DNA from 2 places in the Pseudoalteromonas sp. MMG022 genome. Region 2 is predicted to be linked to the other one. Evidence: predicted binding sites of a transcription regulator. Region 2 holds the regulator's gene; the other holds the start of a gene.

Region 1 (7,981 bases), on a different contig from region 2:
AACCCCAATGTCTGGTGAAGTATTCGCTGAAAAGATTGCCACCGTGCTAAATCGTAAGCCACTCATTAATATTGTCAGAGATAAACCTATAGAAACCATAGCTTGGTGCACAGGCGGTGGGCAAGGTTACATTGATTTGGCTGTCAGCCGAGGCGTTGATGCCTATCTAACAGGTGAAGCCTCAGAGCAGACGATTCATAGCTCCAATGAACAGGGCATTGATTTTTTTGCGGCTGGGCACCATGCTACAGAGCGTTACGGTATCAAGGCGCTTGGTGAATACTTAGCTGAGCAATATGGCTTTGACGTCACCTTTATTGATATTGATAACCCAGTTTAAACAAAGCTTTTTAAAGAGGCGCTTAGAGCGCCTCTGGATCGATTATTCGTCGAACCTTTATCCAAAGCGTTCCTAACATTTCATGATAATGCGTGGTGACAGCTTCAAGTACGGAGACTTGCGCAATAAACTGCTTATAATCTGGCGCGTTATGCAGATTATGAAACTGTGTTGGGGCTGCAATCGTATCGACCCCTTGCGCCCAGAATAAATTCTTTGCGCGTGCCATATGGCTGGCTGACGTCACTAAGGCAACCTGCCTATCCACTAAATAGGGCGCTAACAGTTTTGCTTCGTCTTTAGTATCCATAGCGGATGGGTTAGCACGTACTCGAACGCTTGGGATACCCAGCGCTATTACTGTCTGTTTCATAAGTGGGGAACTGAGATGACCTGACACAATCAGCTCGGCACTCTTATAGTGATGTGCCAATCTTAGCCCTTCGATAAGTCTGGCTGATGAACAGCCTGTGAGCTGCGCATTGGCAAGTTGCTGACTATTAGGATGGACGCCGCAACCAAGTACCACGATTTTGTCTATTCTTGGGTGTTTGCTGACATCGAAGGTGTGCCATTGTGATTCAGCAGAGGTGGTAATCTTACTGGCAAAAAATGGGGTGCTGATACACCACAGCGCGATCACCGTAAGCCAGAGCATAATATATGACTTCAGGTTGGCTTTGCTTACAAATAACAAACATATTGCAACAATAATTAATGACAGTGGTAGTGGCATCAGTAGGCCACCAAGCACTTTCTTAAACAAAAACATAAGAAACCCAATCAATTAGCTTGGGTTCAGTTTAGTTAATATTACACAAAAATCATAGCTTAACGAGAATTGTTCTGTTTACAGGTGTTTAAAAAGTGTCTGTACACAGGGTTATCCTTCATGGTTTTTTTCATCGCTAGGTACATTGGGCGATTAAGACCAAGCGCCCCAAGAGGGATAGATTTAATAAGGCCTTGGCTTTCATAAGGGGTAACCAGCCAATCTGGTAATGCTGCGACGCCCATGCCCGCACTGACAAGTTGAAAAATGAGTAGCCCTTGGTCAACGGTTTTCAATGTACCGTCAAAGCGTGCATTTTGTATAAAGTGCTTGAAGATGTCTTGTCTCTCGCGCGGAATAGGGTAGGAGATAATGGTTTCATCTTTAAGATCTAATGCGGTTACATAGGCTTTTTTAGCCAATTCATGATCGGGTGAGACAATCAGCTTGAGTTTGAAATCAAACAGGTGCGCATATTCAAGTTTATCTTGCTCACGCATGTCCGAAGTGAGCACCAAGTCCAGCTCATCTTCTAATAGTTCAGGGATCGCGTCATAGCTAAAGCCGCGCTCGTAGTCGACTTTGATATCAGGCCAAAAGTTATTAAATTCTTTTATGGTTGGTAATAACCAGTGAAAACATGCATGGCATTCAACGCTGAGCCTCAGTTGAGAAATTGGCTGATTTAGGCTCTCTTTTAAACGACATTTCGTTGCTTCTACACGAGGTAACACGTCATTGGCAAGTTCTAGTAATAACATACCTTGTGGGGTAAAACGCACCGGTTGGGTCTTTCTTTCGAATAACTGACAATCAAGTTTATTTTCTAAGTCTTTAATTTGATGTGACAAAGCTGATTGCGTCAAGAACAACTCACGGGCCGTATTAACAAGCGAACCAGTGTCTTTAAGGGTTGCGATGGTTTTCAAATGCTTTATGTCGATCATCTTTAATAAATCTCATTATTAGTGTGAGTTAAACTCAGATTGCTCTACTTGAATCTCAGTCATTACCTAATAGTAACGTCTAGACGTCTAGAAAACTAGCAATCGATGATTAATTTTTAACAAAATCACTATAGCATTATTTTTGACAGCGTTGTCATTATTTATTTAACTTTTTTTCAAAAAATACAAATTAATTTTATTCAACTTCCTCCTGAGAAAGCATCATTTGTATTCACACTGCTCATTAAGTAGATTTCTAGACATCCATACATCCAAAGGAGAGAGGCATGACACAAATACATAACTTGGGTTTTCCCCGCATCGGAAAAAAGCGCGAACTAAAATTTGCCATAGAAGCATATTGGGCAGGCAAGATCACACAGGATGAACTGATTGAAAAAGGACGTGAAATTAGAGCGCAAAACTGGAAGTTGCAGGCTCAAGCTGGCGTAGAGCTTTTACCCGTAGGGGACTTTGCTTGGTATGACCATGTTTTAAATACAAGTTTATTGCTCGGAGCCGTGCCTGAGCGCCATCGCAACCATAACGAAGAAATCAACTTAGACACGCTATTTCGTATTGGTAGAGGTAAGGCCCCAACTGGGTGTGCCTGCGCCGCCAGTGAAATGACGAAATGGTTTAATACTAATTACCATTATATTGTACCTGAGCTAGAACAAGACCAAACCTTTACGCTATCTTGGTCTGAGCTATTTGAGCAGGTTGAAGAAGCACAAGCGTTAGGGCATCAGGTTAAACCTGTGCTGGTAGGCCCCGTTACTTATTTACACTTGTCAAAATGTGCTAAGGAGCCATTTGAGAAGTTGGCTTTACTTGAACGTATTTTGCCAGTGTATCAACAGGCTTTAAGTAAGCTTGCAGATTTGGGCGTTGAATGGGTGCAAATTGACGAGCCAGTCCTTGCTTTGGAGGTCAGCGATGACTATCGTGCGGCACTAAAAAAGAGTTTTGAGCTGCTGTCAGGTCGGGGTGTAAAGCTACTACTGGCGACTTATTTCGACTCAGTGAGTGATTATCTTGCAGACATTAGCGAATATCAGGTTGATGGCGTACATTTTGACTGTGTCGCAGGCCAGTATGATATTGCGCAATTGCATGAGACATTGAGGCCTGAGCAAGTACTGTCATTAGGCGTTGTTAACGGTCGAAACATTTGGCGTGCTGACTTACAAGCTCTTTACCAGAGTATTTTAGATGTGGCGATTAAGCGAAAAGGTAAACTTTGGCTTGCGCCTTCTTGTTCACTATTACACACGCCGGTTGACTTAGAGCAAGAGACGAAACTTGATAGTGAGCTACGTTCATGGTTGGCATTTGCGACCCAAAAAGGGCAAGAGCTGGCACTGTTAAAACAAGCGTTAGTTACTCAAGATGAACAGCTTCTGGAGGAATACTGTGCACCAGTTAAAGCACGGTTGACTTCATCACGTGTTAACAATCAAGCAGTTCAGCAGCGCGTAGCTGCTTTGACTGAGCGTGATGGACAAAGAAATAGTGAGTTTGCTAAGCGTATCGAAGCACAACAAGCATCCTTATCTTTGCCTTTATTACCAACGACAACGATAGGATCGTTTCCACAAACCAAGGCTATTCGTGCAGCAAGGCGTGATTTTAAAGCGGGTAATCTGTCATTTGAGCAATATCAAGCGCAAATGGAGGCTGAGATTCGCTATGCGGTGGAGGAGCAAGAGGCACTGGATTTAGATGTGTTGGTGCACGGTGAAGCTGAGCGTAACGACATGGTTGAGTACTTTGGCGAATTGCTAGAGGGCTTTGCGTTTACTCAATTTGGTTGGGTACAAAGTTACGGTTCACGCTGTGTAAAACCCCCCGTTATTTGGGGAGATGTATTCCGTCAAAAGCCAATGACAGTGGCTTGGACCAAGTACGCACAGTCACTGAGCGAGAAAAAGATGAAAGGCATGTTAACAGGGCCTGTGACAATCTTGTTTTGGTCTTTTGTTCGCGATGACTTAGACAAGCCCAGTATCGCCAACCAAATCGCATTGGCCCTCAGAGATGAAGTGGTTGATTTACAAAATGCTGGCATTGATATTATTCAAATTGATGAACCCGCATTTAGAGAGGGGATGCCACTTAAGGCGGGTCAGTGGCAAAGTTATTTGGATTGGGCGGCGTATGCTTTCAGAGTGTCAGCCTGTGGTGTTGAAGACAAAACTCAGATCCATACGCATATGTGCTATGCCGAGTTTAATGACATTATCGCAGCGATAGCGGATATGGATGCCGACGTTATCACCATTGAAACTTCTCGTTCAAACATGGAGTTGCTAGCGGCGTTTGAGCACTTTGATTATCCGAATGATATTGGACCAGGTGTGTATGATATTCACAGTCCTAATGTACCAGACGTGGATTGGATGAAAGCGCTGATACATAAAGCGGCTCAGAAAATTCCGGTACAGCGCTTATGGGTTAATCCAGATTGTGGCCTCAAAACTCGGGCTTGGGAAGAAACTCGTCAGGCGTTGGCCAATATGGTGAGCGCTACCAAGGAGTTGCGTAACGAACTTGGCTAAGTCCATTTTTAAAAATAAGCCCATATCAACATGGGCTTTTTCATGATACGTCTGCTCTGAAATGTATCAACATTCTTAAATCGACAGGGTCATTTGGGTATTGTCGATTAGAAATTGCATGGCCTGTTTTGCTGGCAGCGGTTTAGATACCATAAAACCTTGACCGAACTGACAGCCTTTGCGTTTTAACAATGCCCATTGTTTTGGGTTTTCTATTCCTTCAGCTACTACTTTTAAATCAAGTGAGCGCGCGAGCGACAAAATGGCGTCGACCAGCGGGTTTTCTTTGTGGGTTAATTGATCCACAAAGCTTTTGTCTAACTTTAATACGTGAATGGGTAATTGGTGCAGATATCCTAAGGCAGAATAGCCCGTACCGAAGTCGTCCAAATAGAGTTTCACACCTAGGGGTTCTAAGCCTTGGATGATTTTGGTTGCAAGCTTAAGGTTTTCAATCAAACCAGACTCGGTGATCTCAAGACACAATGCCCCATTGGGAAGTTGATAGTCTATATAGAGTTGCTGCATGTAAGTCACAAAATCGAGGCTGGCAAAGTGCCTTGATGAAACATTAACGGTGATTCGAATCATCGGGCTGCCTTCTTGACGCCAGCTGTGCAGTTGCTGTGCAGCGAGCTTGAGTAAATGCAAATCCAATTCGATGATCTGTCCGGTTTGCTCAGCTATCACGATAAAGTCATTGGGTGGAACCAAACCGTTTTTGGGGTGATGCCAACGTACTAGGGCCTCAAAGCTCACAACATGGGGATCATTTAGCGCAAAGATAGGCTGAAAGTAAAGTTCAAACTCATCGTTTTGAATACCATGTTGCAGATCGTTCTCTATATCTGCCTGACGTTTGAGTTTTTTTCGCATGGCGTTATTGAAATAACACACTTGGCCTCGGCCTCTAGATTTTGCTTCATACATTGCTGCATCAGCCTGTTGTAGCAATGTGATGGCGTTGTCTGTGGCATCATCAGTAAAAGCTACGCCGATACTGGTGGAGGCTTGTAGCACGTGACCATCGATATACAGTGGCTTGGCAATTGCCTCATTGATGCGCTCAAGCGCTAGAGACACCTGCTCTTTATCTTTGACATTCTCAATGAAAATAGCGAATTCATCGCCACCGAGTCGGGCAAAGGTATCAGTGCGACGGATACAGCCTTTGATCATGTTAACTATGGCGACTAAAAAGCGATCTCCTACATCGTGACCTAACGCATCGTTAATACTCTTAAAGCGATCAAAATCCAAATATAGTAAGCAATGTGAGCTGTCCTCATCTTCTCTATCTAAACTCAAGATGGCGTGCTTTACACGTTCCAGCAGCAAATAGCGGTTGGCAAGTCCAGTTAGCTCGTCATGTAGTGCTCTGTGTTCCAATGCCTGACGTGATAGTTGTCTGTCGATCGCCATACTCACTTGACGACTGATGTAAGTTAAAATAGACAAGTGATGATGGTTAAACGCTCTGTCTTGTGTGTAGCTTTGGATAACGATCACGCCTTGAAACTGGTCATTCACAGCAAATGGCACGCCAAGCCAAGACTTAGGTGACTGGCCCACCATTTGGAAATTACCCAACTCAATATGGCGTTCAAACTCTCGGGTATTACACAACAAGGGTTTGCCCGAAGTTAAGGTAAAGTAAGAGGCGGTGTGTTTGATCTGTGCCTTAGTTACTCGCTGGTGCGCGTTACATTTAACTTTGCCCTCAATCAGGTAGTCAATTTCGAGAATATCACTGTATCTGTCATATAAGCCGATAAAAAAGTTTTCAGCAGGTAACTGACTGTTAATGATCTGATATAACTCATCGTAAAACGCCTCTAAGTCCAGTGAGCGATAGGTAATATTGGCGATTTTTAACAAACACTGCTCTAGTTGCTGTGCTTGATTGAGTTGCTCTATTGTTTTTGTAAGGTTGTTGAGGGTTTTTACCTGATTAATTTTAGCGCTCAGCAAATGTGCAACCGTAGACAGAATTTGTAGATGTCCTTCTGTGAAATAATCGCGTTGTGGGTGTTCACAATCAATCACGCCAAGGAGGGTGTTTTCATACACCAAAGGCACACAGATCTCAGACAAAGCAGGTCTTGAGTCAGCGATATACATCGGCTCGACCGATACGTCTCCAGAGACAAAAGCTTGCCTCGTTCTGGCGACATGTCCTGTTATCCCCTGCTCAATGGGAATTTTGGTTTGTGCAACTTTATAATCATTACTTTGGTGAGCAACACCCATGCTAGCGACTTCTTCTAAAAACTCACTCTGTTCGTCAGCAAGGTAGATCACACAATCAACAAAACCCAGACGGCTTACCACCTGAGAAGTGACATAATCAAATAATTCATCAAGTTGCGTGATTTGCAGCAGGGATGAAGAAAATTGATTAATGATGCTAAGCTGCTCAGTTTTTGATTCTAGTTTGTTGTTTGAAAGCATTCACATCACTCATATATGCAATTAAGACCAATTTAACTTACTTGTAAGACAAACGACACATTATTGCGCAAAAAAAAGCATTTTAGAAACAAATAAGCTGTTTGTGGCGCGTGGATGAGCGCAAAAACTTTACTCTGGGGTGTTAACTGCCTATGATCGGGCAAATTCAGCCGTGGAAAATAGAGCAATGACAAGTACAGTAAACACCCTTACGATTACTCGACCTGATGACTGGCACGTGCACCTGCGTGACGGAGTACAACTTAAAGATACCGTTAGAGACATTAGCCGCTATATGGGTCGCGCTATAATCATGCCTAACTTAGTGCCACCGGCTACGTGTACACAAACCGCGTTATCTTATAGAGAGCGTATTATGGCCGCACAGCCACAGGGGAGTTTTACCCCGCTGATGGTGCTTTATCTCACAGATAACACTACACCAGAAGAAATTAAAAAAGCCAAAGCAAGTGGTCATATCGTTGCCGCTAAGCTTTACCCTGCTGGAGCAACCACCAACTCAGATTCTGGTGTAACTGATATTGAAAACATTTACCCAGTGCTTGAAGCAATGCAAGAAGTGGGAATGCTATTGTTGGTTCACGGTGAAGTAACCGACTCAGCGATTGATATTTTCGACAGGGAAAAGATATTCATTGAGACCAAACTTGCTAAAGTCGTGACAGCATTTCCAAAACTTAAGATTGTGCTTGAGCATATCACCACTAAAGATGCGGTTGAATTTGTTGAGAGTGCTTCAGATAACGTTGCTGCCACCATCACGGCACACCACTTGTTGTACAATCGAAATCACATGTTGGCAGGCGGCATTAGGCCACATTATTATTGTTTGCCAATATTAAAGCGCAACATTCACCAACAAGCTTTGATAGCGGCTGCAACAAGCGGT
Region 2 (7,981 bases):
TAAAGGTTTCCAAGGTGGTGTTAAGCGCTGGAACTTCAGCATGCAAGACGCTACTCACGGTAACTCTTTGTCTCACCGTGCTCCTGGTTCAATCGGTCAAAACCAATCACCTGGTAAGGTGTTTAAAGGTAAGAAAATGGCTGGTCAAATGGGTAATGTGCAAACAACTACTCAGAACCTTGAACTAGTACGTGTTGACGCTGAGCGTAACCTGCTTTTAGTTAAAGGTGCAGTACCTGGCGCTATCGGCGGTGACGTTATCGTTAAACCAGCTGTTAAAGCATAAGTCCTGGAGATTTAGTGATGGAATTAGCAATTAAAGGCGCTGGCGCGCTTGAAGTTTCCGAAGCTACTTTTGGACGTGAGTTTAACGAAGCATTAGTACATCAGGTAGTTGTTGCTTATGCAGCAGGTGCTCGTCAAGGTACTCGTGCTCAGAAGACACGTTCTGAAGTAAGAGGCGGTGGTAAGAAACCATTCAGCCAAAAAGGTACTGGCCGTGCTCGTGCTGGTACAATCCGCAGCCCAATTTGGCGCAGCGGTGGTGTGAGCTTTGCAGCTAAACCGCAAGATCACAGCCAAAAAGTTAACCGTAAGATGTATCGCGGTGCGATTAAGAGCATCTTGTCTGAGCTTGTTCGTCAAGAGCGTTTAGTGGTTGTTGAAAACTTCGGTTTAGAAGCACCTAAAACTAAAGAGCTTGTAGCTAAGCTTAAAGAGCTTGAGCTTAAAGACGTGCTTATCGTGACTGAAGAAGTAGATGAGAATCTATTCCTTTCTGCACGTAACCTTTATAAGGTTGACACTCGTGATGTAGCTGGCATTGACCCAGTAAGCCTAATCGCTTTCGATAAGGTACTTATTACTGCAGGTGCTGTTAAGCAACTTGAGGAGGCGCTAGCATGATCCGTGAAGAACGTCTTTTAAAAGTAATTCTTGCTCCACACATCTCTGAGAAAAGCACTATCGCTGCTGAAGAGAACAACACGATTGTTTTCAAAGTAGCTAAAGATGCAACTAAAGCTGAAGTTAAAGCTGCTGTTGAGAAGCTTTTTGAAGTAGAAGTAACTGGTGTTCGTACTTTGAATGTTAAGGGTAAAACAAAGCGTACTGGTATGCGTTTCGGTCGTCGTTCAGACTGGAAGAAAGCCTACGTTACTCTTAAAGAAGGTAGCGAGCTAGACTTTGTCGGCGGCGCCGAGTAATAAGGGGAGTTAGAATTATGGCACTTCAAAAGTGTAAACCAACTTCTGCGGGTCGTCGTCACGTCGTTAAAGTGGTTAACCCTGATCTACACAAGGGTAAGCCATACGCTCCGCTTTTAGAGAAAAACTCTAAATCAGGTGGTCGTAACAACAACGGTCGTATCACGGTTCGTCACATCGGTGGTGGTCACAAGCAACACTACCGTGTAATTGACTTTAAACGTACTAAAGATGGCATTCCAGCTACTGTTGAGCGTTTAGAGTACGATCCAAACCGTAGCGCAAACATCGCTCTTGTATTATATGCAGACGGTGAGCGTCGTTACATCATTGCACCTAAAGGCCTTAAAGCCGGTGATCAGATCCAGTCTGGTGTTGATGCACCAATCAAAGCTGGTAACACATTACCGATGCGTAACATGCCTGTAGGTTCGACTGTACACAACGTAGAATTAAAGCCAGGTAAAGGTGCTCAAATCGCACGTTCTGCTGGTGCATACGTTCAAATCCTAGCACGTGAAGGTCAATATGTGACTCTACGTCTTCGTTCAGGCGAAGTTCGTAAAGTTGAGTCTGACTGTCGCGCTACCTTAGGTGAAGTAGGCAATGCTGAGCATATGCTTCGTTCACTAGGTAAAGCAGGTGCTAACCGCTGGCGTGGTATTCGTCCGACAGTTCGTGGTGTTGCCATGAACCCGGTTGATCACCCTCACGGTGGTGGTGAAGGTCGTACTTCTGGTGGTCGTCACCCTGTGTCTCCATGGGGCAAGCCTACCAAAGGTGCTAAAACACGTAAGAACAAGCGTACTGATAAATTAATCGTACGTCGTCGTACTAAGTAATAGTTGAGGAATTGCCATGCCACGTTCTCTCAAGAAGGGTCCATTCATTGACCTACACTTGCTGAAGAAGGTAGAGAAGGCGTTGGAAAGCGGTGACAAGAAGCCTATCAAGACTTGGAGCCGTCGTTCAATGATCATCCCTAATATGATCGGATTGACCATCGCAGTCCATAATGGTCGTCAGCACGTCCCTGTATTTGTTTCGGACGAAATGATCGGTCACAAACTAGGTGAATTTGCACCTACACGTACTTACCGCGGTCACGCTGCGGATAAGAAAGCTAAAAAACGTTAATCGGAGGGTATGATGGAAGCATTAGCTAAACACAAATTCGCCTCTGGTTCGGCGCAAAAAGCACGTCTAGTAGCAGATCAGATCCGCGGACTACCGGTAGATCGCGCTCTAGAAATCCTGGCGTACAGCCCTAAAAAAGCGGCTGTATTAGTTAAAAAAGTACTTGAGTCTGCTATTGCTAACGCAGAGCACAACGAAGGTGCTGACATTGATGAGCTACGTGTAGCTACGATCTTTGTGGACGATGGTCCTACAATGAAACGTATCATGCCACGTGCTAAAGGACGCGCAGACCGCATCCTTAAGCGTACAAGCCACATCACTGTTGTGGTTTCGGATAGCTAGGAGATATAAGTAATGGGACAAAAAGTTCATCCTACTGGTATTCGCCTAGGTATCTCTAAACCTTGGGTTTCTACCTGGTACGCGAATACAAAAGATTTCTCTGCACAGCTTTTTGGCGATCACAAAGTGCGTCAATACCTTACTAAGGAATTGAAAGCAGCTTCTGTGTCTAAAATCGTTATCGAGCGTCCAGCTAAATCAATCCGTGTAACAATTCACACAGCTCGTCCTGGTGTTGTTATCGGTAAAAAAGGCGAAGACGTTGAAAAGCTTCGTCAAGCTGTAACTAAGATTGCGGGTGTACCTGCTCAGATCAATATTTCTGAAGTACGTAAACCAGAGCTAGATGCACAATTAGTTGCAGATGGCATCGCATCTCAGCTTGAGCGTCGTGTTATGTTCCGTCGCGCTATGAAGCGTTCGGTACAAAATGCAATGCGCATTGGTGCTAAAGGTATCAAAGTTGAAGTAAGCGGTCGTCTAGGCGGCGCAGAAATCGCACGTTCTGAATGGTATCGTGAAGGTCGTGTACCTCTACATACTCTACGTGCTGATATCGATTATGCAACTTCTGAAGCGTTAACCACTTACGGTATCATCGGTGTTAAAGTTTGGATCTTCAAAGGCGAAGTAATTGGTGGTTTACCACTAGTTCAAGAGCAAGAGAAGCCAGCTAAACGTGCGCCGAAGAAAGCCAAAAAAAGTGCTAAGTAAGAGGTAGCGATTAATGTTACAGCCAAAACGTACAAAATTCCGTAAAGTGCATAAAGGCCGCAACCGTGGTCTTGCAAACAGCGGTAACAAAGTAAGCTTCGGTTCTTTCGGCTTGAAAGCAACAGGTCGTGGTCGTATGACTGCTCGTCAAATCGAAGCAGCTCGTCGTGCTATGACACGTCACATCAAGCGTCAAGGTAAAATCTGGATCCGTGTGTTCCCAGACAAGCCAATCACTGAAAAGCCGCTTGAAGTTCGTATGGGTAAAGGTAAAGGTTCTGTTGAGTACTGGGTTGCTGAAATCCAGCCAGGCAAAGTACTTTACGAGATGGAAGGTGTTTCTGAAGAGCTTGCTCGTGAAGCATTCAACCTAGCTGCTCGTAAATTACCTTTCAAAACAACATTTGTAACTCGGACGGTAATGTGATGAAAGCTAGCGAACTTAAAGACAAAAGCGTAGAAGAGCTAAATGCTGAACTTCTAGAGCTACTACGTGAGCAGTTCAACCTGCGCATGCAAGTGAGCACTGGTCAGCTAGCTCAAACTCACGAGCTGAAAAAAGTACGTCGCAATATTGCGCGTGTTAAAACGGTTATCAACCAGAAGGCAGGTGCATAATGAGCGATAAGATCCGTACTCTTCAAGGTCGTGTACTAAGCGACAAGATGGACAAATCTATCGTTGTTGCTATCGAGCGTCAGGTGAAGCACCCTATCTATGGTAAATTCATCAAGCGTACAACTAAGTTGCACGCACACGACGAAAGCAACACTGCTAAAGCAGGCGATACAGTTACTATCCGTGAATGTGCGCCGATTTCTAAAAAGAAATCATGGACTTTAGTTGAAGTAGTTTCACGTCCTAAGCAAGCTTAATTTTAGTTTTAAACTAAGTTAAACTTTGTTTTCAAAAGCCTCGGCCTCGGTCGGGGCTTTTTGCGTTTTGGGCGATGTTTTTATTTCGTGTCCGAGGCCTGTTTACATATCTCGAATTCAACCTATCGTTTTCAACTTTTAGTTGGCTGGATATAAGGGGTTGAACAAGAGCATGCATTTATAAAGGTTAGTATCTAATACAGTGAGAATTATTCGGCTAGAAAGTAACAACGGGTCAGGCCGATACAGATGTATTTTGGTCTATGTTTAAATAGTGCGAGCAGGCGCTGTGAGCACCGATAATAGGCGTTTTCGGCTATGGCTGCGCCAGTAAGTTGTAGCCTCTAGATGTTGTTATCTACGGCTACAAACTTTGGCATGAATAGTGATTAATGAAGCTCTATTGAGAAAAAGAGGGCTTCATCGAAAGTTGTTTACTCTTCGTTGATGATGGGTACTTCAAGCCCCATCTCTTCCATGATCTTACGTACTTCTTCTGGCACCTTTTCAGGATTATCTTTTCTCAAGTCCTCATCACTGGGTAGCGGCTGGCCAGTAAAAGCATGTAAAAAAGCTTCACATAATAGTTCGCTGTTTGTGGCATGGCGCAAGTTGTTTACTTGACGGCGTGTGCGCTCGTCAGTAAGTACTTTTAATACGTTTAGCGGGATAGAGACGGTTATTTTTTTTACTTGTTCAGATTTTTTACCGTGCTCTGCATATGGGTGAATATACTCACCATTCCATTTAGCCATAGTGTTGTTATTGCCTCAGTGTTGGGAATGCTAATAAGACTGGGTTCGTCAACGCGTTTACTCACTATATGGCATAAACTCCTAGATATACCTATGATAGTTTATTCAAAAACGCAGTCTTATTAGCAATACAAGTTTGTTAAGTGGCGAAATTTTATCGGTTTAAAAAAGATAGTCAAATACTAGTTAAATAGCCATTTAGAGGTATAAATGTTTTGACTTCTAACTTTTGATCATCTAACCTTTTAGACGTCTAAACATCCAACTATCTAGGTGATGATATGAGTGAGAGTGGAAAGTCTACCATCGCAGTACGTTATGGCATTGATGCTGATAAGCACCACGGTGCTGTTGTGCCGCCGTTATATTTGTCTACGACTTATTCGTTTGCTGATTTTGATACCAAACGTGATTATGACTATGGTCGTAGCGGTAATCCAAACCGCGATATTTTGGCGCAAACATTAGCGCAGTTAGAAGGCGCAGAGCGAGGCATTATTACTGCAACGGGAATGGCCGCAGTGCACTTAGTCACTCAGCTACTCAACCATGATGATACTTTAGTGATCCCCCATGATTGTTACGGCGGCAGCTATCGTTTATTTACCTCTTTGCAAAAACGTGGGTTGCTAAAGCTTGTGGTATTAGATCTTACAAAAGCGCAAAGTTATGAGCAGATCCTTACGATAAAGCCTAAGTTGGTTTGGATTGAGACACCGAGCAACCCTATTTTACGACTCACTGACATTGAGGCCGTAGCCAAAGTTGCTAAACAAGCAGGAGCACTGGTAGCGGCCGATAACACATTTTTATCCCCTGCATTGCAAAATCCGATCAAGCTAGGTGCAGATATTGTGGTGCACTCTACAACCAAGTATATTAATGGTCACTCGGATGTTGTTGGAGGTGCGGTTGTTGCTAAAACTGCAGAACTGGGTGAGGAGCTGGCTTGGTGGGCGAATAATATCGGCATTACGGGAGCGCCTTTTGATAGCTACCTAACCCTAAGAGGGTTACGCACCTTAAATATTCGTTTAAAGCAGCATCAAGAGAATGCACTGGTTATTGCGAAATACCTTGAACAGTCTCCTTATGTCAGTCAAGTTTATTATCCGGGCTTGGAGTCTCATCCACAGCATGAACTTGCTAAGAAGCAGCAGTCGGGTTTTGGTGGCATGGTGAGCTTTGATATTAAAGGTGGTCTTAAGGACTCTGCTGCGTTTTTAACGAGCTTAAAGCAGTTCTCATTGGCTGAGTCACTGGGTGGGGTTGAAAGCTTAATATGTCACCCTGCGACCATGACGCACGCAGGAATGGAACCGCAAGCTAGATTAGAAGCTGGTGTTGGTGATACCTTGATCCGTATTTCCGTCGGCATTGAAGATGTAGAGGATCTCGTCAAGGATCTTGAACAAGCCTTTGCAAAAGTACAGCCTGGATCTGCACACGCATCAGATGAAGGTAAAGCATTTAAGTTAACGCCGGCTCATACGGCATTGTGGTAAGACGATGACAAAAGTTGTACATAAATTTGGTGGTTCTAGCTTAAGTTCTGCCGCACGTTATCAAGCAGTAGCGCAAATTGTGTTGGGCCAGTGCCTAGCTGGTGACTGTGTTGTGGTGTCTGCCGCAGGGAAAACCACCAACACCTTAGTAAAGCTTTGGCAAAGCTATAAGCAAGATGACAACCAAGGGTTCAGCGATATTTTACTACAGTTGGAAAATCATCAAAGTGAGCTTATCGCAGCCTTGTTTGTAGGTCACAATCGCAGCGATTTACTCGCGCAGTTAGATAATGAGCTACAAACCATTACTGAACAGGCTAAACATGGGGTGTTACATGAAGCCACTTTGCTAGCTCATGGTGAGCTTTGGTCAGCAAGAGTGTTGGCGTACCTGTTAACACAATTAGGGTTTGCAGCTCAGCACGTTGATGCGAGACAGTTGTTTACTTTGCACAACGGCCAGCTGTTACACCAACAGAATAAACAAGCTTGTAAGGAGTTGCTCCAAGCGAATGCGTTATTTGTGGTCACAGGTTTTATCGCCAGCGATGTGGAGCATCAAACCGTGACGTTGGGGCGCAATGGCAGTGATTATAGTGCGACGTTGCTCGCCAACTACCTTGATGCCGATGCGGTGTCTATCTGGACGGATACGCAGGGCGTGTTCAGCACCGACCCACGTAAGGTTGCAAGTGCAATAAAGTACCCCAAGGTGTGTAGATCTCAGGCGCATCTATTAGCTCGCTTGGGCAATCCAGTGCTACATGCAAAAACTTTGTCTCCTTTGAAAAATACCAAGATTAAACTGCAAGTACGTAGCAGTTTTGATGTAGAGGCGTCACCGACTGAAATTGTCAAAGAAGGCTACAGCAAGGCAAAGCGTTTCATCACTACTTTTGAAGACTTGGATCTCATTAGAGTGGACGCTTTGCGTCAGGGGGAAGTGGGTGAGTTAAGCCAGTTAATCCAGCACAGCATTCATCATTTTATAGCGCAAGGCGAATGTTACATACTGGTTCCTGCCGCGCATACACACGAAGTGCTGCAAGCATTATCGGGACGCGCAAATATCGTGGAAAGTGCGCTACAAGGCTTTGCTGTGGTTGCTGCGCCAAGCGATGTTGCTCAGCTACAGGTGCAAGCTACACAGTTACTGAATGAACAAAATGTGGTTGTGAGGTTTTTACACAGCGATGATGAATATGTGTTGTTTTTAACCGACCAAGCGATTGATAGCGATGTGCTGGCCATCTTACATGACAAGTTAGTGAACAAAGGCCGAGAGCTTGCCGTGATCATTGCTGGTTTAGGTAACGTTGGTGAGGTATTTGTAGCACAGTGTCAGCGTCAAGTTGCTCATCTAAAACAGCAGTTTGACGTTAAAGTGGTTGCTTTGGTTCGCTCTGGGCAAATGTTGTTTTCGGCTAGCGGCATTGCAATAGATA

What was found. Region 2 encodes MetJ, which represses methionine synthesis genes. Its sites were predicted from a motif close to TAGACGTCTAGACGTCTA; they were not measured.
Region 1: a site for MetJ is predicted at 2,132-2,149, ahead of metE (5-methyltetrahydropteroyltriglutamate--homocysteine S-methyltransferase). Genes of this name have one in related genera too.

What each region holds. Positions count from the first base shown of each region.
Region 1 covers NZ_JAKFZQ010000012.1:100,392-108,372, forward strand. Annotated here, with positions in the region: gene L1070_RS12510 (Nif3-like dinuclear metal center hexameric protein) at 1-340, shown strand, start outside; gene L1070_RS12515 (YdcF family protein) at 363-1,112, opposite strand; gene L1070_RS12520 (LysR substrate-binding domain-containing protein) at 1,172-2,059, opposite strand; gene metE (5-methyltetrahydropteroyltriglutamate--homocysteine S-methyltransferase) at 2,347-4,620, shown strand; gene L1070_RS12530 (EAL domain-containing protein) at 4,696-7,071, opposite strand; gene pyrC (dihydroorotase) at 7,259-7,981, shown strand, end outside.
Region 2 covers NZ_JAKFZQ010000014.1:48,962-56,942, reverse strand. Annotated here, with positions in the region: gene rplC (50S ribosomal protein L3) at 1-286, shown strand, start outside; gene rplD (50S ribosomal protein L4) at 304-906, shown strand; gene rplW (50S ribosomal protein L23) at 903-1,205, shown strand; gene rplB (50S ribosomal protein L2) at 1,223-2,047, shown strand; gene rpsS (30S ribosomal protein S19) at 2,064-2,342, shown strand; gene rplV (50S ribosomal protein L22) at 2,355-2,687, shown strand; gene rpsC (30S ribosomal protein S3) at 2,700-3,401, shown strand; gene rplP (50S ribosomal protein L16) at 3,415-3,828, shown strand; gene rpmC (50S ribosomal protein L29) at 3,828-4,019, shown strand; gene rpsQ (30S ribosomal protein S17) at 4,019-4,276, shown strand; gene metJ (met regulon transcriptional regulator MetJ) at 4,711-5,031, opposite strand; gene metB (cystathionine gamma-synthase) at 5,313-6,536, shown strand; gene metL (bifunctional aspartate kinase/homoserine dehydrogenase II) at 6,541-7,981, shown strand, end outside.